DNA from 4 places in the Streptomyces sp. NPDC048182 genome. Region 1 is predicted to be linked to each of the others. Evidence: riboswitches for the same ligand, from Rfam matches in the RefSeq annotation. Region 1 holds a riboswitch; each other region holds the start of a gene.
What was found. A riboswitch is a leader RNA that binds a small molecule or an ion and turns the genes downstream of it on or off. The one in region 1 is predicted to bind cyclic di-AMP.
Positions count from the first base shown of each region.

Region 2: another riboswitch for cyclic di-AMP. It lies ahead of ACGFZL_RS18415 (peptidoglycan DD-metalloendopeptidase family protein); the one in region 1 lies ahead of ACGFZL_RS09265 (C40 family peptidase).
Region 3: another riboswitch for cyclic di-AMP. It lies ahead of ACGFZL_RS06645 (transglycosylase SLT domain-containing protein); the one in region 1 lies ahead of ACGFZL_RS09265 (C40 family peptidase).
Region 4: another riboswitch for cyclic di-AMP. It lies ahead of ACGFZL_RS05870 (peptidoglycan DD-metalloendopeptidase family protein); the one in region 1 lies ahead of ACGFZL_RS09265 (C40 family peptidase).

Region 1 is NZ_JBIDAQ010000004.1:87,678-92,776, reverse strand. Features, by position in the region: gene ACGFZL_RS09280 (urease subunit alpha) at 1-1,056, opposite strand, end outside; gene ACGFZL_RS09275 (urease subunit beta) at 1,049-1,360, opposite strand; gene ACGFZL_RS09270 (urease subunit gamma) at 1,372-1,674, opposite strand; cyclic di-AMP (ydaO/yuaA leader) riboswitch at 2,184-2,398, shown strand; gene ACGFZL_RS09265 (C40 family peptidase) at 2,402-2,875, shown strand; gene ACGFZL_RS09260 (ATP-binding protein) at 2,916-3,407, opposite strand; gene ACGFZL_RS09255 (helix-turn-helix transcriptional regulator) at 3,642-4,505, shown strand; gene ACGFZL_RS09250 (DUF397 domain-containing protein) at 4,515-4,736, shown strand; gene ACGFZL_RS09245 (8-amino-7-oxononanoate synthase) at 4,744-5,099, opposite strand, start outside.
Region 2 is NZ_JBIDAQ010000008.1:239,606-244,704, reverse strand. Features, by position in the region: gene ACGFZL_RS18420 (SGNH/GDSL hydrolase family protein) at 1-724, opposite strand, end outside; gene ACGFZL_RS18415 (peptidoglycan DD-metalloendopeptidase family protein) at 919-1,731, opposite strand; cyclic di-AMP (ydaO/yuaA leader) riboswitch at 1,736-1,894, opposite strand; gene ACGFZL_RS18410 (tyrosine-protein phosphatase) at 2,179-2,979, shown strand; gene ACGFZL_RS18405 (DUF6126 family protein) at 2,993-3,112, opposite strand; gene ACGFZL_RS18400 (helix-turn-helix domain-containing protein) at 3,109-3,696, opposite strand; gene ACGFZL_RS18395 (aspartate aminotransferase family protein) at 3,757-5,099, opposite strand, start outside.
Region 3 is NZ_JBIDAQ010000003.1:137,294-142,392, reverse strand. Features, by position in the region: gene ACGFZL_RS06655 (outer membrane lipoprotein carrier protein LolA) at 1-530, opposite strand, end outside; gene ACGFZL_RS06650 (polyprenyl synthetase family protein) at 787-1,797, opposite strand; cyclic di-AMP (ydaO/yuaA leader) riboswitch at 2,329-2,485, shown strand; gene ACGFZL_RS06645 (transglycosylase SLT domain-containing protein) at 2,490-2,969, shown strand; gene ACGFZL_RS06640 (HAD family hydrolase) at 2,956-3,783, opposite strand; gene fahA (fumarylacetoacetase) at 4,113-5,099, shown strand, end outside.
Region 4 is NZ_JBIDAQ010000002.1:591,699-596,797, forward strand. Features, by position in the region: gene ACGFZL_RS05845 (SLC13 family permease) at 1-33, opposite strand, end outside; gene ACGFZL_RS05850 (MgtC/SapB family protein) at 110-841, opposite strand; gene ACGFZL_RS05855 (dihydrofolate reductase family protein) at 948-2,078, shown strand; tRNA gene ACGFZL_RS05860 (tRNA-Met) at 2,151-2,224, shown strand; gene ACGFZL_RS05865 (PP2C family protein-serine/threonine phosphatase) at 2,381-3,568, shown strand; cyclic di-AMP (ydaO/yuaA leader) riboswitch at 3,815-3,971, shown strand; gene ACGFZL_RS05870 (peptidoglycan DD-metalloendopeptidase family protein) at 3,983-5,099, shown strand, end outside.

The sequences.
Region 1 (5,099 bases):
CTCGGCCGCGATGGTGCTGGGCCGGATCCGGGACTCGGCGAAGGCGAGGTCCTCGGGCACGGCCGGGTTCAGGTGGTGGCAGACCATCAGCATGTCGAGGTGCTCCTCGACGGTGTTGACGGTGTGCGGGCGGGTCGGGTTGGTGGAGCTGGGCAGCATGTGCGGCAGCGACACCGCCGTGATCATGTCGGGCGCGTGCCCGCCGCCCGCGCCCTCGACGTGGAAGGCGTGCAGCGTGCGGCCGGCCACGGCGGCGAAGGTGTCGCCGACGAACCCGGCCTCGTTCAGGGTGTCGGTGTGCACGGCGAGCTGGACGCCGGTCTCCTCGCACACGTCCAGGCAGGCGGAGATGGAGGCGGGGGTCGCCCCCCAGTCCTCGTGGATCTTGAAGCCGAGGATGCCCGCGCGCACCTGGTCGCGCATCGACTCCTTCGACATGGTGCTGCCCTTGCCGAGGAAGCCGATGTTGACGGGGCTGGACTCCAGGGCCGCGAACATCCGCGCCACGTGCCAGGAACCCGGTGTCACCGTGGTGGCCTTGCTGCCCTCGGCAGGGCCGGTGCCGCCGCCGATGAGGGTGGTGACGCCCGAGGCGAGGGCCTCGTCGATGAGCTGCGGGGCGATGAAGTGGACGTGGGTGTCGATGCCGCCGGCGGTGAGGATCTTGCCGTTGCCGGCGATGACCTCGGTCTCCGGGCCGATGACCAGGTCGGGGTGGACGCCGTCCATGGTGTCGGGGTTGCCGGACTTGCCGATGCCGGTGATCCGGCCGTCGCGGATGCCGACGTCGGCCTTGACGATGCCCCAGTGGTCGAGGACCACGGCGCCGGTGACGACGGTGTCCGGGGTGCCCTCGGCGCGGGTGGCGCGCGACTGGCCCATGGACTCGCGCAGCACCTTGCCGCCGCCGAAGACGGCCTCGTCGCCGGAGCGCCCGGGGCCGCCGCAGCGGTCCTCCTCGATCTCCACGAGCAGGTCGGTGTCGGCGAGCCGGATGCGGTCGCCGGTGGTGGGCCCGAACAGGTCGGCGTAGGCGGCGCGGGAGAGGTCAGGCATCGAGGGCACCTCCGGTCTCGCCGCGCAGGCCGAGGACGACACGGGCGCCCGCGAGGGGTACCAGCTCCACCTCGACCGGGATGCCGGGCTCGAAGCGGACGGCGGTGCCGGCGGGGATGTTCAGGCGCTTGCCCCGGGCGAGCGCGCGGTCGACGTCGAGGCCGGGGTTGGCCTCGGCGAAGTGGTAGTGGGAGCCGACCTGGACGGGCCGGTCGGCGGTGTTGAGCACGGTGAGCCGGGTGACCTCGCGCCCCTCGTTGAAGGGCACCGGCTCGTCGGCGAAGAGGATCTCTCCGGGGATCACGACCGGCCCCGTCAGATGATCGGCTCGTGGACGGTGACGAGCTTGGTGCCGTCCGGGAAGGTGGCCTCGACCTGCACGTCGTGGATCATCTCCGGGATGCCCTCCATGACCTCGGCGCGCTGGAGCAGCTTGCGTCCGGAGGCCATGAGTTCGGCGACGGTGCGGCCGTCGCGGGCGCCCTCGAGGATGTGCGAGGTGATGAGCGCGACGGCCTCGGGGTGGTTGAGCCGCACCCCACGCGCCCGACGCTTCTCAGCCACATCGGCCGCCACATGGATGAGCAGTCTCTCCTGCTCGTGCGGGGTCAGTTGCACGCGTCCCACCTCACAGAACCTCACGTCGGACCACCCCGGTCCGGCTGCCGCGGCCACCGCGACGGTCCAAGATGTAACACACAGGCAAGCAGCGGAATGCGCCTGTCGCTACACGGAAAACCGCAGGTGGATCGGTGTGAGAGTAGGTTTCTCAGGTTTCCGGCGCATCACCAGGTTTTGACCGACTGATTACCGCTGCCAGGGACGGGGGCCCGAAGCGGCCGGAGTTGAAACGAGCCGAACGACTTACCCCCTTTCGGCGTAGCGACACCACCGATTTCCGAAGGGTCGCGGTTGCGTGCCGCGTGCACTCATCTTCCGGAATGAGCCCTTCCGTTACTGCTCCGGGCATCTGCCCCACCGGTCGCAATGCCTCGAACGGGATGATGGCCACCCGATCGGGCGAGTGGTGAGTAACAACACAGAAGCCACGTTCCGTTGGGATTTTCCGACTTCCATGGGACAAGATCCGTGACTGACGACAAGCCCCCGCCGCACCGGCGGGGCGATCCGGGCGGACGCCGAGTCCTGCCGCCGTCCGGGTGTCCTGGTCGACAGGAGTGGATCGGCAGGAGTGGAGGACCCGAGCACGACGGGTCGCCGGAACGGTTCCGACAGGACCGGCCCGAGCGTCCCTTGGGGTGAAGCCGCGCACGCGCGGCCGGGCTACTTCGCCAGCCCGAATCCGACAGGTCATCCTTCACAGGCGGCTGACGAAGGGTTGCGCATGTCTGCGCTCAATCGTGTCCCGTCGCTGATGGCCCGGGCCGGCACGGCGTCCGCGCTGACCATCGCCGCCGTGGGCGGCTCGATCGCGGTCCCGGGTGCCGCCTCCGAGGCCGCCGCGGCGACGCACGCGACGAAGGCCCTCCAGATCGCGGCGTCCAAGAAGGGCGCGCCGTACCGGTACGGCGCCATAGGGCCGAGCCGGTTCGACTGCTCGGGGCTGACGCTCTACTCGTTCAAGAAGGCCGGCAAGAAGCTGCCGCGCACCGCCGCCCAGCAGTACAACAAGACGCGCCACGTCTCCGCCAAGAGCCGCAAGGCCGGGGACCTGGTGTTCTTCCACTCGGGTCGCGGTGTCTACCACGTGGGCATCTACGCCGGCAAGGGCAAGCTCTGGCACGCGCCCAAGACCGGTGACGTGGTGCGGCTGCAGAAGATCTGGACGAGCAGCGTCTGGTACGGCCGGGTGAAGTAGGCCCGCGCCGGTGAAGTAGGCCCGCGCCCGTACCCACGGCTTACGGCGCCACCGCCGCCGTACCGCTCCCGGCGATGGTGGCCGGCGTCGGCGCGGCCGGCGCGGGGACGATCGGCGGTGTCCAGGGCAGCTCGACGGAGACGGTCTTGCCGCCCTCCCGGGTGGGCCGGATCCGGAGCCGGCCGCCGCACTCCGCCGTCAGCCAGCGAATGATCACCATGCCCCGGCCGTTGTCCTGCTGGACGGCGGCCGGCAGGCGCTTGGGCAGCCGGGGGTGGCTGTCGGTGACGCCGACCCGCAGCCACTGGTCGTGGTCGAGGGCCAGGTCCACCGTGAAGGTGGGTGACATGCCGAGCGTGTGCTGCACCGCGTTGGTCGCCAGCTCGGAGACGATCAGCCGGACGGTCTCCGCCGCGTCCGCCTCCGCCGGCAGCCCCCACTCCGCCAGGGTCCCGACCACGTAGGTGCGCGCGGCGGCCACCGAGGCGGGATCGCTCGGCAGAGTGACGGATGCTTCCAGATGGTCTGCCATGGCGACCTCGTCCCTTTCCCACGGGCCCGCCGTCCGACGCTCCGACACGGAGCGGCTGGTTCGAGTACGGTCCCGCACTGGTGGTTCGTCCGCCAGAGTGCCATCACCGCGGGGGCGCCGGGCGGCGATCCCCCAAGATGTGCATATATCTGTCGCTCGAAGCGGTGAACTCTGCGACGGCAGAGCGTATTCGGGCGGCATGGGGACAGCGCCCGGGAAGCGGGGGAGATGGCCATGCAGCACGGTCCGGTCGTGCGCCGGCGGAAGCTGGGCGCGGAACTGCGCGCCCTGCGCGCGGCGGCGGGGATCACCAGCGGCGAGGCGGCCCGGCTGGTGGGCTGGCACCAGTCGAAGGTCAGCCGGATCGAGACCGGGACCAGCGGGGTGAGACCGGCCGACGTGCGCCTGCTGCTGGACGCCTACGGGGTGCACGACCCCCGGTTACGGGAGCTGCTCTCGACGCTGGCGGGCGCCGAGGACGCCGGCGCGGGCCGGCACCACTGGTGGCATCCGTACCGCGGGGTGCTGCCCCCGGCCTACCGGGACTTCCTCAGCCTGGAGTCGCAGGCGCGGGCGATGCGCACCCTGGAGACCAGCGTGGTCCCGGGGCTGCTGCAGACCCCGGAGTACGCCCGGGCGGTGACCCGGGCCGCGGTGGACGGGCTGCCCGACGAACGGCTCGACACGCTGGTCAAGGTGCGCCTCGCCCGGCAGGACGTGCTGCACGGGGATCCGCCGCTGCGGCTGAGCGCGGTGCTCGACGAGGCTGTGCTGCGCCGGCAGGTCGGCGGGGCCGGGGTGATGGCCCGTCAGCTGACCCGTCTCGTGGCGGCGGCGCGGCTGCCGCACGTGCGGCTCCAGGTCCTGCCGTTCAGCGCCGGGGCGCACGTGGGTGTCACCGGCCCTTTCGTAATCTTCTCTTTTTCGAGCACTTCTGATCTGGATGTGGTCGTTCTCGACCAACTGACGAGTAGTTTCCATCTCGAACGGAAAGAAGACCTGGAGGCCTACACCGAGGCCTTCACCACCCTCTCGATCCATGCTCTTTCGCCCGAGGACTCGTTGGACTTCATCGCCGCGACAGCGGCAGGCGCGTAAGGAGGCACCATGTCCGCACTTCCTCGGTACATCCCGTCCAGCACCGCTCTGCACGGCGTGCGCTGGCTGCGCAGCAGCCACAGCACCGGTGCGAACAACTGCGTGGAGACGGCCCGGCCGCGGGTCGGCCCCTGGGCCGGCCTGCTCGCCGTGCGCGACTCCAAGGACCCCGCGGGGCCCGCGCTGCTCTTCTCCCCCGGGAGCTGGGCCGCCTTCACGGCCGGCGTCTGACCGACGCTCACGGCCGCGTCTCACCGATCACCCGTACCGCGCGCGCGACCTGCCGCTCCGTCAGGTCCGCGCGCGCGGTCAGCCGGAGCCGGGAGACGCCGTCGGGCACGGACGGGGGCCGGAAGCACCCCACGGACAGCCCGGCCGCCCGGCACTCCGCCGCCCACCCCACGGCCGCCTGCGGCGAGGGCGCCCGCACCGAGACGACGGCGGCGTCGGGACGTACCGCGTCCAGGCCCGCGGCGGTGAGCCGCGCGTGCAGCTCGGCCGCCACCGCCCGCGCCCGCCCCGCCCGCTCCGGCTCCCGGCCCAGCAGTCTGAGCGCCGCGAGGGCCGCGCCCGCCGCCGCGGGGGCCAGCCCGG
Region 2 (5,099 bases), on a different contig from region 1:
CGTGGTCCCCCGACGACTGGCCCCGCAGCCGGCGCCCGATCCACGGCACCAGGTACTCCCGCGCCCACTGCACGTCGTCCCGCCGCACGTGCAGCGCGGCGCGCTGCGGCAGCGCCGGCCAGGGCTGGTCGGGGTCGGCCGGGACGGGCAGGCCGAGCACCTGGCCCGCGCGCAGCGCCACCCGGGTGTGGCCCTCGGCGGACAGGTGGAGCCGGTCCAGGTCCCAGGCCCTGCGGTCCTGGACGCCGCGCAGCGACCACAGGTCGAGCACCGGGCACCCGTAGCGGTCGGCGACGGCCCGCACATGTCCGTTGTAGGTGGCGATCTTGCCGCGCAGATGCTTCAGCACGGGCACGCCCCGAGTGTCGAACCCGGTCGTCACCAGCACCCGGCCGGCCGTCGCGGTCAGCGCCGCCACCGCCCGCTCGAAGCGCTCGGCGACCTCGTCCGGGTCGGTGCCGGGCCGGATGATGTCGTTGCCGCCGGCGCAGAAGGAGACCAGGTCCGGTGCGAGGGCGACGGCACGGGGCACCTGCTCGGCCACGACCTGGTCGAGGAGCCGGCCGCGCACCGCGAGGTTGGTGTAGGTGAAGTCGCCCTCGGGCCGCCGGTCGGCGAGCAGGACGGCGAACCGGTCCGCCCAGCCGACCGGCGACCCGTCGGGGCCCTGGTCGCCGACGCCTTCGGTGAAGCTGTCCCCCAGCGCCACGTACGACCCGATCACTGCTTCGCTGTCACTCTTCGAATCGTCTGCCACGTCGGCCCATGATTCACCTCGGAATGTGACCTACGCGACCGTAGGCGGGGCTTGACGAACGGTGAGAAAGGCCACGCCTAAAGTGTTGGCCAATTCAGGAATAACACCGAAGGCCGGACCCGGGGATCGTGGGTCCGGCCTTCGGTGGCGTGGCGGCGGCGTCAGAGAGAGACGCCGTGGGCGCGCAGGTAGGCGACCGGGTCGACGTCGGAGCCGTAGTCCGGCGTCGTGCGGATCTCGAAGTGCAGGTGCGGTCCGGTCACGTTGCCGGTGGCGCCGGAGAGGCCGACCTGCTGGCCCGCGGTCACGGCCTGGCCGGCCAAGACGGACAGCGCGGACAGGTGGGCGTACTGGGCGTAGTGGCCGTCGGCGAGCTTGATGACGACCTGGTTGCCGTACGCGCCGCCCCAGCCGGCGGAGACGACGGTGCCCGCGCCGACGGCCTTCAGGGAGGTACCGGTCGGGACGACGAAGTCGGTGCCGGTGTGGTAGCCGCTGGACCACATGCTGCCGGCCTGGTGGTACGGGGTGCCGATGGTGGCGCCGGCCACGGGGGCGGTGAAGCCGGTGGCGGCGGGCTCGGCCTTCGCTGCGGCCGGCTCGGCCTTGGCGGCGGGCTTCGCCGGCTTCGCGGCTGCGGGCTCGGCCTTGCCTGTGGCCTGCTCGCCGAGGGTGAGCTTCAGACCCGGGCGGATCAGCGACGGGTTGCCGCCGATGGCGTCGCGGTTGTTGTCGTACAGCTTCTTCCAGCCGCCGGACACGTGCTGCGCACGGGCGATCCCGGACAGGGAGTCGCCGCTCTTCACCGTGTAGGTGTGCGCCGTGGCGGCCTTGGCGGGAGCGGGGGCCGCGTGCGCGCCGGCGGCGCCCATCAGCGGGAGCGCGATCGCGGCGCTGCCGGTTCCGGCGACGGCGGCGATGGTGCGGGTGAGGCGGTTGGCCTTGGGACGGCGGTGCTTACCCTTCGCGGGCATGACGAATTCCTCTCCGGCGCCTGCGAGGTGAGCTGTCGGGTGCGGACTGGAGATGCCCGGCCGCGCGGAATGCGCGGCTTTACCCCTAGCCGTTCCGGGAACCGGAACAGGCGGTCTTACCTGTGGGTCCCCCGCTCCTGCCATGGACGGGTGCTTGACGATTTCTGGCTCCGGGCGGCGGCAGGATTGGGCGTCCGTCCGGATCGGAGGTGAACGTAAGTGACGGGGACCCGAGCCGACAAGTGCCGTCTTGATCCTTTATCGGAATTCCTCGTCACCCTGCGTCGATTCGGAAAGCGGGATTTCCCGCAAAGGGCCATAGGAATTACCTGAATTACGTGAACATGACGAGGCACGCACCGTCACGGTTATGACGCTCCTCACGCACCGCCGCACGTCGGACGGGGGGTGTCGTATCGTCGAGCCGTGACTTCATCCAGCCGTAACGTGACCGAGCACGCCCCGTCGGCCGAGCCCGAGCTGACCGGCGTACGCAATTTCCGTGACGTCGGCGGGCTGCCGGCGGCCGACGGGCGCCGAGTGCGGCACGGCGTGCTGTTCCGCAGTGGTCACCTCGCGCACGCGACCGCCGAGGACGCGGCGTTCCTCGCCTCGCTGGACCTGCACACGGTCTTCGACTTCCGCAACGCCGCCGACCAGAAGCTGGAGGGCCCGGACGTCGAGCTGCCGGGCGTGCGGAACGTCAACCTGCCGCTGAGCGACCCGGCCGACGGCGCCGAGTTCTGGAAGATGGTCCGCGACGGCGACCTCGACCAGCTGCGCGCCATCCTCGCCGACGGCAAGGGCGCCGCCCGGATGACCGCCTCCTACCGCTCGATCATCAAGGACCGCACCGCCGAGCACTCCCGGGTGCTGCACGCCCTGGCCGAGGACAGCGTCCCCGCCCTGATGCACTGCGCGGCCGGCAAGGACCGCGCGGGCCTGTCGGTCGCCGTGACCCTGCTCGCCCTGGGCGTGGAGCGCGAGGCCATCGTCGAGGACTACCTGAAGTCCAACGCCACGCACCGCCGTTACAAGGTGCAGCGCGGCTCCTCCTCCGCCTCGGCCTGGTCGCCCGAGGTCATGGAGCTGCTCAACCCGCTCTTCGACGCCCGCGCCGAGTACCTGGCGGCGGCCTTCGAGACGGTCGAGGAGACGTGGGGCGACGTCGACACCTACCTGGAGCGCGGGCTCGGCCTCACCCCGGAGACCCGGGAGCGGCTGCGCTCCCGGATGCTGGCGGACTGAGCCGCCCGCCCGGCTACTTGGCGCCCACCTCGAACAGCAGGAAGAGGAAGGCGCCGAAGACGTGGCCCAGGGCGATGTAGATGAGCAGCCGGACCCACAGGGCCCGCGGGAACTTCTCCTGCATGTCTCTCATGGCGTCTCCCCCAGGCACAGCGCGGTGGTCGGGCTCTGCAGCAGCGTGTGGACGAACAGCAGGTCGCACCCGTCGGCGTCCAGCGCGGCGATCCGGTGCGGGGTGAGCGAGTCGAAGTGCGCGCTGTCGCCAGGACCGAGGCGGTGCACGCTGTCGCCGAGCGCCAGCCGGAGCCGGCCGCGCAGCACGTGCAGCCACTCCTCGCCGGGGTGCACCCGCACGATGTCGCCCTGGGAGCCCTGGGAGTCGTGCGGCACGTGGACCCGCAGCGCCTGCATGCCGCGCCCCGACCCGCCGGCCCGGCGGTACGTCCAGCCGCCGGCGACCGTCGGCTCCATGTCGGCGCCGCGCACCACGGCCTCCCGCTCGGGAGCCGTCTCGCCGAGCAGGTCGGAGACGGTGGTGCCGTAGACGCGGGCGAGGGCGAGCAGCATCGGCAGCGAGGGCTGGCGCTGCCCGGTCTCCAGGCGGGAGAGGTGGGCCGGCGACAGCCCGGCGGCGCGGGCCGCGGCCTCCAGGGTGAGGGCGGCCCGGCGCCGCAGGGCGCGCAGCTGCGGCGCCATGACGGACTCGATGGAAGTCATGCCTCCATTGCAGCCCGGGCTTGCCTTTTGGGCAATCTTCTTGCCTCACAGGCAAAAGCGTCAGCGGTTGGCCACCGCCTGCTTGACCAGCGTCTTCCCGAAGTCCCACATCAGCCCGCCCCCAGTGTGCGCGTCCTCCATCACCTCGGTGAAGGCGTCCACGAACCGGTCCACGTCGTCGGCGTCGACGGTCAGCGGCGGGATCAGCTTGATGACCTCCAGGTGGTCCCCGGAGACCTGGGTGAGGATGCGGTGGCGCTGCAGCAGCGGCACCACCACCATCTGCGCGAACAGCCCCTTGCGCGCCGCCTGGAGCATCGTCCAGCGCCCGCGCAGCTTCAGCGACCGGGGCCGCCCGAACTCGATGCCGATCATCAGCCCGCGGCCCCGGACCTCGGCGAGCAGCTCGTAGCGGTCGACCAGCGCGGCAAGCAGGGACTTCAGCCGGTCCCCCATGGCCGCTGCGTTGGCGACGACCTCCTCGTTCTCCATCACCGAGAGCACCGCGAGGCCGGCCGCCATGGCCTGCGCGTTGGAGCCGAAGCTGGCCGAGTGGACCAGCACCCGGTCCATCGAGGAGTACACCTTCTTGAAGATCCAGTCCTTGCCCAGGGTGGCCCCCACCGGCACATAGCCGCCGGACAGCGCCTTGGCCACGCACACCAGGTCCGGCTCCACGCCGTCCTCGTGCTGGTAGGCGTAGAACCTCCCGGTGCGGCCGAGGCCGGTCTGCACCTCGTCGGCGATCAGCAGCGCCTTGTGCCGGCGCAGCAGCTCCTGCGCGCCGCGCAGATAGCCGGGCGGCGTCTCGTGCACGCCCTTGCCCTGCACGAGCTCCACGATCAGGGCGGCCACGTCGCCCTTGCGCAGCTCGGCGGCGAGCGCGTCCAGGTCGCCGAGCGGGACGGGCGTGTCGGGCAGCAGCGGGGCGAAGCCGTCGCGGAAGCCGTCCTCGCCGTTGACGGAGAGCGAGCCGGTGGTCAGGCCGTGGAAGGCGTGCGTGCAGTACAGGACCCTGGGGCGGCCGGTGGCGAACCGGGCGAACTTCAGCGCCGTCTCCACCGCCTCGGTGCCGCTGTTGCCGAAGAAGACCCGGTCCAGATGGGGGCTGTACGACAGCAGCCGCTCGGCGAGGAGGCCGGGCAGCGGCGGGCAGTCGAAGCGGGTCAGGTCGGCCAGCGAGGCGTCCAGGACGTCGTGCAGCGCCTTGCGGACGACCGGGTGGTGGCGGCCCAGGCCCATCACCCCGAACCCGGCGAGCATGTCCAGGTAGTCGTTGCCCTCGGCGTCCCAGAAGTGGGCGCCCTCGGCCCGCTCGTAGACCTTGTCGAAGCCGATGGTGCGCAGCATGCGCGGGAGCTGGTGGTTGAGGTGCCTGGCGTGCAGCTCGTACCGCTCGGCCC
Region 3 (5,099 bases), on a different contig from region 1:
GGAGCGGTGGAGTGGAAGACCTCGTTGGACGCGCTGTCGTAGCCCCAGACGTCCTTGCCGTCGTGGATCAGGCTGTACTCGGCGGCGTTCTCCAGCAGGGAGAGCTTCTGCCGGTCGGGGCCGTCGGCCGCGACGCGCAGGGTGTGGGTGCCCGACACCAGCTCGGTGAGCTTGGCCGAGGGGTCGGCCGCCGAGCCGGCGCCGCCCGCGGAGGGGCCGCCGGAGAGCATGCCGTCGGCGAGGCCACCGAGGTCCGGCAGGCCGAGGTCGGTGCTGATGCGCACGGTGCCCGACAGCTGCTGCACGTCGGAGGCGGCGATCTTCTCGATGAGCTGCTGCGCGGTGACCTCGGGGAGGTCGGGGTCACCGGAGTCGGCGAGCGCGGGGACCAGGCCGATCGTGGCGGCCGCCACCCCCAGCACCGCGACCGGCACCACGTACCGCGTGGCCTTGCGCCGCCGCGCGCCTCGGTCCTCGTCGCTCGCGCCCGTGCTGTGGTCGTGGTCGTCGTGGGAATCGAACGGTGCCATGTCTGCCCTACCTCCGTCGTCGGCGGCGGCTGTTCCGCGAACGCGCACGGGTCCACCCGTGAGCCGCCATTCTCACCCGAATCGGTGAGGAGTGGTGTTTTTCCGTGGTGTCCATCTGACCAAATCGGCGCCGAGGATGCGTCACCCCGCGGAGCCAACTGCGCGGGCTCCGCGTACTCCTGGGGTATGACGCGACGCGCCGTCACCTACCCGGCGGGAGGTAGGGGACGGCGCGCGGGGCAGGAAAGCGAAGGGCTCAGCCGGCCCGGTGGACCACCGCGTCGCACAGCTCCACCAGCGCGGTCTTGGCGTCGCAGTCCCGCAGCGGGGCCAGCGCGGAGCGGGCGTCGCTGGCGTAGCGGACGGTGTCCCGCCGGGCCTGCTCCAGGGCGGGGTGCGCGCGCAGCAGGCGCAGCGCCTCGGCGTGCCGGGCGTCGTCGGTGAGGTCGGAGTCCAGCAGCTCGCACAGCGCGCGGTCCTCGGCGAGACCGAGCCGCTCGGCCCGCTCGCGCAGCCGCAGCACCGGCAGGGTCGGGATGCCCTCGCGCAGGTCGGTGCCGGGCGTCTTGCCGGACTCGTCGGAGTCGGAGGCGATGTCCAGGACGTCGTCCGCGAGCTGGAAGGCGACGCCGAGCCGCTCGCCGTACTGGGTGAGCACGTCCACGACCGTCTCGTCCGCGCCCGACATCATCGCGCCGAACCGGCAGGAGACGGCGACCAGTGAGCCGGTCTTGCCGCCGAGCACGTCCAGGTAGTGGTCGACCGGGTCACGGCCGTCCTGCGGCCCCGCGGTCTCCAGGATCTGGCCGGTGACCAGCCGCTCGAACGCCACGGCCTGCACCCGGACCGCCTCGGGCCCGAGGTCGGCGAGGATCTGCGAGGCGCGGGCGAAGAGGAAGTCTCCGGTGAGCACCGCGACGGAGTTGCCCCAGCGGGTGTTCGCGCTGGCCACGCCGCGCCGCACGGCGGCCTCGTCCATCACGTCGTCGTGGTACAGCGTCGCGAGGTGGGTCAGCTCCACGACCACGGCGGAGGGCACCACGCCGGGCGCGTAGGGGTCGCCGAACTGGGCCGCGAGCATCACCAGCAGGGGGCGGAACCGCTTGCCGCCGGCGCGCACCAGGTGCTGGGCGGCCTCGGTGATGAAGGGGACCTCGCTTTTGGTTGCCTCGAGCAACCCTTCCTCGACAGCCACCAACCCGGCCTGGACATCGGCCTCCAGAGCCTGGTCCCGCACGCTCAGCCCGAACGGCCCGACGACGGTCACGAGGGGTCTCCTGTCTGCTGGTGTCTTCTGGCGATTACCCGGCTTGTCGATAGGTCGCTGCCACCACTCAAGTCAGCGTATCCGGTCACGTTTCGATCACCGCCAGCGCCCACCGTTACAGGCCGGTCGGTATCGGATCATGCGCGGTATGTTTTTGATCAAGGCATATGAGCAGACATCGACCGACATCCCCGGGGGTCGAGATCCCGCCACCGAGCGGATGTCCGCCACCTCCGGCCGATTGGCGACTAGTTGGGATGTATGCCTGTTTTGCGGCTCTCGTGACCGCCCGTGAGTTGGCTCACTCGGCCGGACCGGGCGGCCAGCCGCCCCTCCGCCGCGCCCGGCCTTGACCCGTAAGCGAGTTGACCCTTGGCGTACGCAAAGGATCAAGTCCACCAAATACCCCAGTTCAAGGTCAACAGGGCCTTTGGGTGATTCCTGCACTTGTTTCGGACATGTGCTCTCGCATACGTTCCCGGCCTGTCAGGCGGACGCCGAATCCTGCCACCGCCCGACGCACTCACATCCACTCGACACTCGCCGGCAGGAGCGGGGGACCCAGGTAAGTCGCCGCGCCCGGTCATCGCCGGAGCGGCTCGGGGTGAAGCCGTGCCCGTCAGGGCCCGGCCGGGCACCTCCCCGCCCGAACCCGACAGCTCACCTCGCAGGCGTAAGGAGAGGGACACACCATGTCTGCCAACGGTCAGAACCGTCGGACCCGCCTTGCCCGCAAGCTCGCCCTGGCCGGCACCGGCGTCGCCGTGCTCGCCATGCCGATCGTCGGAGCCGCCACCGCCTCCGCCGCCACCCCGGCCGCCAAGACGGCCACCACCGCGTCGGTGGCCTACCCGAACAACCTCGACGGCTGGATCCGCGAGTCGCTCGCCGTGATGGCCCAGCACGGCATCCCCGGCACCTACGACGGCATCCACCGCAACGTCATCCGCGAGTCGTCCGGCAACCCGCTGGCCATCAACAACTGGGACATCAACGCCATCAACGGCACCCCGTCCAAGGGCCTGCTCCAGGTGATCGACCCGACCTTCCAGACGTACCACGTCGCCGGCACGTCCTGGAACTCCTACGACCCGGTCGCCAACATCACCGCCGCCTGCAACTACGCGGCCCACCGCTACGGCTCCATCGACAACGTCTTCAGCGCCTACTGAGCAGACGCTCACTGAAGACCCGCTCGAGGACGACGGCCACGCCGTCGTCCTCGTTCGTCGTGGTGACCTCGTCGGCGACCGCCTTCAGCTCCGGGTGGGCGGCGGCCATGGCGACGCCGTGGGCCGCCCACTGGAACATGGGCACGTCGTTGGGCATGTCGCCGAAGGCGATCGTCCGCCGCCGGTCCACGCCCAGCCGCTCGGCGGCCAGCGCCAGGCCGGTGGCCTTGGTGACGCCGCACGGCTGAAGCTCCACGGTGCCGGGGCCGGACATGGTGACCGTCGCGAGCGAGCCGACCACCGACCTGGCGGTCGCCGCCAACTCGTCGTCCGGCAGGCAGGGGTGGCGCAGCAGCACCTTGCTGATGGGGGCGGACCACAGATCGTCGCGCCGGCCGACCCGCACCGCGGGCAGCGTCGGGTGGGGCATCCGGTAGCCGGGCTCGACGAGCGTCAGCCCGTGGACGCCGTCCTGGTCGACCGCGGCGTACACCTGGCCCACCTCGGCCTCGATCTTGCCGAGCGCGGTCTCGGCCAGTTCCCGGTCGAGCACGGCCGACCACAGCAGCCGGTGCGCGCCGGCGTCGTACACCTGCGCGCCCTGTCCGCACACCGCGAGCCCCGTGCAGCCGAGCCGGTCGAGCAGGGGCCGGACCCGGGGCGCCGGACGCCCGGTCACCACCAGGTGCAGCCCGCCCGCCTCGGCCACCCTCCCGAGCGCGGCCAGCGACCGTTCGGAGACGGTGTCGTCGCCGCGCAGCAGGGTGCCGTCGAGGTCGGTGGCGACGAGGGAGTACGGAGGGGTGCGGTCCATGATCAGAGAATACGGACACCGCCCCCGCCGGAACGGGCCGCGACCGCTTCCGCACACGGAAGTACGCGGACGTCCGGGCGGCCGTACGAGCCGGGTCCTGGCCCGCACGATCATGCCCGCTCCTGCGCGCTCCTGGCCGCTTGCGCGCCGAGGCCGGCACGCCGCCGGCGACGGTGCCCGGCGGCCGGTGCGCCGGACCGGCGTCCGCCCTCTCCCGCCGGGTGCGTCACCTCCTCGGGCACTGCCCAAGACCGTCGTCCCACCCGTAACGTGTGGCGCGGCCACGGATCACGTGGCGCACGGCGAGCACGAGAGAGAGGCAGCACCCGATGCCCCCCTTCGACGTCCCCGAGGGCGACCCCTTCGGCCCGCACAACCTTCCGTACGGCGTGTTCTCCCTGCCCGGCTCGCCGGAGCGGACGGTCGGTGTCCGGCTCGGCGACCACGTCCTGGACGCCGGCGCCGCCGCCCACGCGCTCGGCTCGCCCTACGTCACCCTGCTCGCCCGGCCCACCCTCAACCCGCTCCTCGCGGCCGGCCGCACCACCTGGTCGGACGTGCGGCGCGCGCTGACCGCCTGGGTGACGGTGCCCGCCCACCGCGAGGCCATCGAGCCGCTCTTCCACCCGCTGTCCTCGGTGGAGCTGCACCTGCCCTTCGAGGTCGCCGACTACGTCGACTTCTACGCCTCCGAGAACCACGCCCGCAACGTCGGCCAGATCTTCCGCCCCGACGCCGAGGACTCCCTCACCCCCAACTGGAAGCACCTCCCCATCGGCTACCACGGCCGCTCCGGCACGGTCGTCGTCTCGGGCACCGACGTCGTCCGCCCGTCGGGCCAGCGCAAGGCACCCGCCGACGCCGCCCCGGTCTTCGGCCCCTCCGTCCGCCTCGACATCGAGGCCGAGGTCGGCTTCGTGGTGGGCACGCCCTCCGAGCGGGGGCGTCCGGTGGCCCTCGGCGACTTCCGCGAGCACGTCTTCGGCCTGTGTCTGCTCAACGACTGGTCGGCCCGGGACGTCCAGGCCTGGGAGTACGTGCCCCTCGGCCCGTTCCTCGGCAAGTCCTTCGCCACCTCGGTGTCGGCCTGGATCACCCCGCTCGACGCCCTGGACGAGGCCCGGGTGGCCCCGCCCGCGCGCACCCACGAACTGCTGCCCTACCTGGACGACACCGACCCCGTGCAGGTCGAGCCCGGCGGCTACGACCTCCGCATCACCGTCGCCGTCAACGGCCACGTCGTCTCCGAACCGCCCTTCTCCACCATGTACTGGACGGCCGCCCAGCAGCTCGCCCACATGACGGTCAACGGGGCC
Region 4 (5,099 bases), on a different contig from region 1:
GACGGAGAGGGCCTCCGCGAGCGGGGTGTTCAGGGCGGTGCCTACTCGTCTACTCGTCTGCTAGTTCGTCTACTCGTCTACTGGTTCGTCTGATCGTCGTCTGGTGCGGTTACTCGTCGTCGTTGGTGGTGCCGGTCTCCAGTTCCAGGACGCCCTCGTCCTGGAACAGCTCCGCGGTCAGCCGGCTGGTGTCGCCCGCGCCCTCCAGTTGGAGCAGGACGCCGGCGGCGGCGTCGGTGCGGCCCGGCAGCCGTTCGACCTTGACCTGGAGGATACGGAACCCCTGCCGGGTGCAGGTCTCCATCAGCCTCGGCAGCAGCGCCGTGCCGGTCCGGTACGTCATCCGCAGCTCGAAGGCGGTGGGCGCGCGCCGGGACAGCCGACGGCCGCCGAGCAGCGGGTAGCCGCGTACGACGAGGAAGTGCACGGCGGTGACGGCCACCGCGAGGATCGGCAGGCCGCCGCCGCAGGCCATGCCGATGGCGCAGGTCAGCCAGACGGTGGCCGCGGTGGTGAGGCCGCGCACCGCGTCCCGGCGTACGAAGATCAGACCGCCGCCGATGAAGCCGATGCCGGAGACGATCTGGGCGGCCACCCGGGACGGGTCGAAGGACACGTTCTCCAGGCCGAGCACATTGGAGAAGCCGTGCTGGGAGACCTCCATCATCAGCGCGCTGGCGATGCCGACCAGGGTGTGCGTGCGCAGCCCGGCGCTCTTCTGCTGGGCCGCCCGCTCCCAGCCGATCAGCGTCGACAGCACGAGCGCCAGCCCCAGCTCGGCCAGCTGCCGCAGGCCCTGTCCGTTGCCCGGGTCCCACAGGGGGACCGCCAGCGCGGTCATGCCCGCCCTCCTTCCAGCACCGTTCGGCTCCCTTCAGGCACCGCGAGTACCCGGCGAGTACCCGGCGCGCGTTGCGTCACCGCCGGCAGTGCGCTGGAGTGCCTCCATGCCCCTGCCGTACGTCCTGCTCTCCGCCGCCGTCTCCCTGGACGGCTACCTCGACGACACCGGTCCCGACCGGCTGCTGCTCTCCTCGCCCGCCGACTTCGACCGCGTGGACGAGGTACGGGCCTCCGTGGACGCCATCCTCGTCGGCGCCGGCACGATCCGCGCCGACAACCCGCGGCTGCTGGTCAACTCGGCCGAACGCCGGGCGGCGCGGCGGGCCGCGGGGCGGGCGGAGTACCCGCTCAAGGTCACCGTCAGCGGTTCGGGCGAGCTGGACCCGGCGGCCGCCTTCTGGCACACGGGGGGCGACAAGGTGCTCCTCACGACGGACGCGGGCGCCGCGCGGGCCCGGGAGCTGGGCATCGACGCCGACGCAGTCACCCTTGGCGCCGAGATCGACTGGCCCACGGCCCTCGCACACCTGCACGACGTACGGGGCGTCAACCGGCTCATGGTGGAGGGCGGCGGCACCGTGCACACCCAGCTGCTCCAGCAGGAGCTGGCCGACGAGCTCCAGCTCGTCCTCGCCCCCCTCCTCGTCGGCGACCCGGCCGCGCCCCGGCTGTTCGGGCCCGGCGGCTACCGGCCCGGGCGGCTGCGGCTGGTGGAGACCCGGCGCATCGAGGACGTCGTCCTGATGCGCTACCTCCCCACCGCCCCCGGCGCCGGCGACGGCGTCTCCGCCGCCGACCGGCACTGGCTGGCCCTCGCCTGCGAGCTGGCCGAGCTGTGCCCGCCCTCCGTGACCGCCTTCAGCGTCGGCGCGGTCGTCGTCGCCGCCGACGGCACCGAGCTGGCGCGGGGGCACTCGCGGGAGGGCGGCGACCCGGTCGTGCACGCCGAGGAGGCGGCCCTGGCGAAGACCGAGGCGGGCGATCCCCGGCTGGCCGGCGCGACCGTGTACTCCAGCCTCGAACCGTGCGCCCACCGCGCCTCCCGGCCCGCGCCCTGCGCCCGGCTCATCCTGGACGCCGGCGTGCGCCGCGTGGTGACGGCCTGGCGGGAGCCCGACACCTTCGTGCCCGGGGCGGACGGCAGCGGCGTACTGGCCGCCGCGGGCGCCGCCGTGGTGGTGCTGCCGGAGTACGCGGAGCGGGCCGCCGCGCCCAACCGGCACCTGGCGGAGTGACCGGCGCGCACCGCCCCGGCTGAACCGATGTGCAATCCACCCGCCGCATGACGTATGGTGGTGACACACCGACGCGGGGTGGAGCAGCTCGGTAGCTCGCTGGGCTCATAACCCAGAGGTCGCAGGTTCAAATCCTGTCCCCGCTACTCTGGCCGAGGGCCGGGAACCAGTTCAGCTGGCTCCCGGCCTTCGGTGTTTCCCCGCCGTACGACTACCTCCCGTACGACCACCTCCCGTACGACCATCCCCCGTCCGGCCCACGCGACTCGCCCCCCGCCCCCGCACCGGGGAGCCTGAAGGGCATGGACGACGAGGGGCCGGACGCCCGGGCCGGCGGCCGGCTCCCCGGCGATCCCGTGCCCGACCCCGGGCTCGGTGACGAGGTCCCGCCGGCACCTCGTGCGCTGCGCGCCGCCCGCCGTCGCGCGGCGGCCGGTCACCGCCTCGTCCGCGCCCTCCCCGTCCTCTTGATCGTCCTCGCCGTCGTGTACGACCTCCTCACCCCGCGCTACTTCACCGCGGGCCCCTTCTACACGGCCGCCCCCCTGATCGCCGCCCCGCTCTACTCCCGGCGCGGCACCGTCCTCACCGGCGCCGCCGTCGTCGCCGTGGTGATCGCCCTGCAGACCTCCCTCGGCGTCATCCACTACGTCGACTCGATCACCGAGCTGATCACCATCGCGACGGTCGCCGTCCTCGCCGTGCTGGTCAACGCCTTCGTGCGGCGCACCGACGAGCGGCTCGCCTCCACCCGGGAGATCGCCGAGGCCGCCCAGCGCGCGGTGCTGCCGCAGCCGGCGAGCCGGATCGGCGGGTTCGAGATCGCCGCCAGTTACGAGGCCGCGCAGGCCGACGCGTTCATCGGCGGCGACCTGTACGCGGTGCAGGACAGCGCGCGGGGCGTGCGGCTGCTGGTCGGGGACGTGCGCGGCAAGGGCATGGGCGCGGTGGCCGCCGTGTCCGTGGTGATCGGGGCGTTCCGGGAGGCCGCCGAGCAGGAGGCCACCCTGGAGGCGGTCGCGCACCGCCTGGAACGGGCGCTGGCCCGCGAGGGCACCCGGCGGGACGGGCTCGACGCCTTCGAGGGCTTCACCACCGCCGTGCTCGCCGAACTCCCGCACGGCGACGGCGTCGTCCGCCTCGTCAACCGCGGCCACCCGCCGCCGCTGCTGCTCTACGGCGACGGCACCCTGCGCCCGCTGCCCGCCCGGGAGGCGGCGCTGCCGCTGGGCATGGGCGAGCTGGGGGTGTGGCCCGACCGGGCCGAGGAGGCCCCCTTCCCCGGCGGGGCCACCCTGCTGCTGTACACCGACGGGCTGTCGGAGGCCCGCGACGCCCGGGGCGAGTTCTACGACCCCCACGCGCGGCTGACCGGCCGGGTGTTCCGGCACCCTGCGGACCTGCTGCGCGCCCTCGCGCGGGACGTGCGCCGGCACTCCGGGGGCGGCATGGCCGACGACATGGCGCTGCTCGCCGTACGGCGTCCCTAAACCGTGCTGCTACCAGGAGTGAGGGGACGACCGCCCTGCGCACAGCGGCTGACGCTCCGTCAAGTGAGTAATGACCGCCGACTTGACCGGCGGGACGGGCAACTCGCCCGGATTTCACCGGCCCTGGGGCGATCGTCCGCGACGGATTCCGCACCGATCCACGGGAACGGCTTGGAATCACCGGCCCGGGTCTATTAACGTTCGATAACGCAGCGCGGTCGTCCCAGCCGTCACAGAAGGCGGCTCCGTGCGCACGCGCCGAATCCCGCAAGGGAACCGGGGAACCACCACCTTGGGGTGAATCGCGGGTGTCACGCCGTGGCGACACGGCAGGTATACGCGCGTAGGAGACCTTCCTGCTCCGAACCCGTCAGCTAACCCGGTAGGCGGAAGGAAGGAAAGGAGCGCGCCCGCGTGGCGTCCAACCGCCCTGCCCCCGTGGCCCCGCATGTGCCGGTCCAGCAGATGCCTGTCCCGCAGATGCCTGCCCCGCACGAGAGCGACACCCTCACCGCCTTCGGACCCGAGCCGGACTCCTTCGGCGAGTGGAACCCCACCGAGGACTCGATCCGCCCGATACGCGGCCGGCACCGCGTCGCCAAGCAGCGCGGCGGCCTCGCCCGCAGCTCCACCGTCCTCGGCGTCGGCGTCATCGCCGCCGTCGGCGCGGGCGGCATGGCCAGCGCGCAGACCGGCAAGCCGCCGGTGGAGATCTCCCTGCCCGACCTCCCCGGCCTGCACGACCTGCCGGACCTGCCCGCCTCGGTCGGCGCCCTGCTCCCCGGCGACGACGCCCCGGACGACCAGCCGGCCGCCGCCCCGCTCAGCAGCATCGGCACGGCAGGGGCGGTCGGTGCGGACGCCACGACCGCCGTCTCCGCCTCCGCCTCCGAGGACGCCCCGCGGAGCGCCGCCGACGCCGGCGAGGTGCTGCGCGCCCGCATCATGGCGCAGGCCGCGCAGCAGGAGGACCAGGCCGAGAGCCGCGCCGCCGCCGAGGCCGCGGCGAAGGCCGAGAAGCAGGCCGCCGAGGCCGCCGCCAAGGCCGAGAAGGAGGCCGAGGCCAAGGCCACCGCCGCGAAGAAGCAGGCGGCCGAGGAGGCGGCGAAGAAGGCCGAGGCCGAGCGGCTGGCCAAGCTCGCCAAGCAGTACACGCTGCCGACCTCGTCCTACACGATCACCTCCACCTTCGGGCAGGCCGGCGCCTACTGGTCCTCCGGCCACCACACCGGCCTGGACTTCGCCGCGCCCACCGGCACGCTGCTCAAGGCCGTGCACGGCGGCACGATCACCTCGGCCGGCTGGGCCGGCGCCTACGGCTACAAGACCGTCCTCACCCTGGAGGACGGCACCGAGCTCTGGTACTGCCACCAGTCGTCCATCAACGTCAGCGTCGGCCAGCAGGTGTCCACCGGCGAGGTCATCGGCCGCGTCGGCGCCACCGGCAACGTCACCGGGCCCCACCTCCACCTGGAGGTCCACCCGGGCGGCGGCAGCGGCATCGACCCGATGCCCTGGCTGCACGACAAGG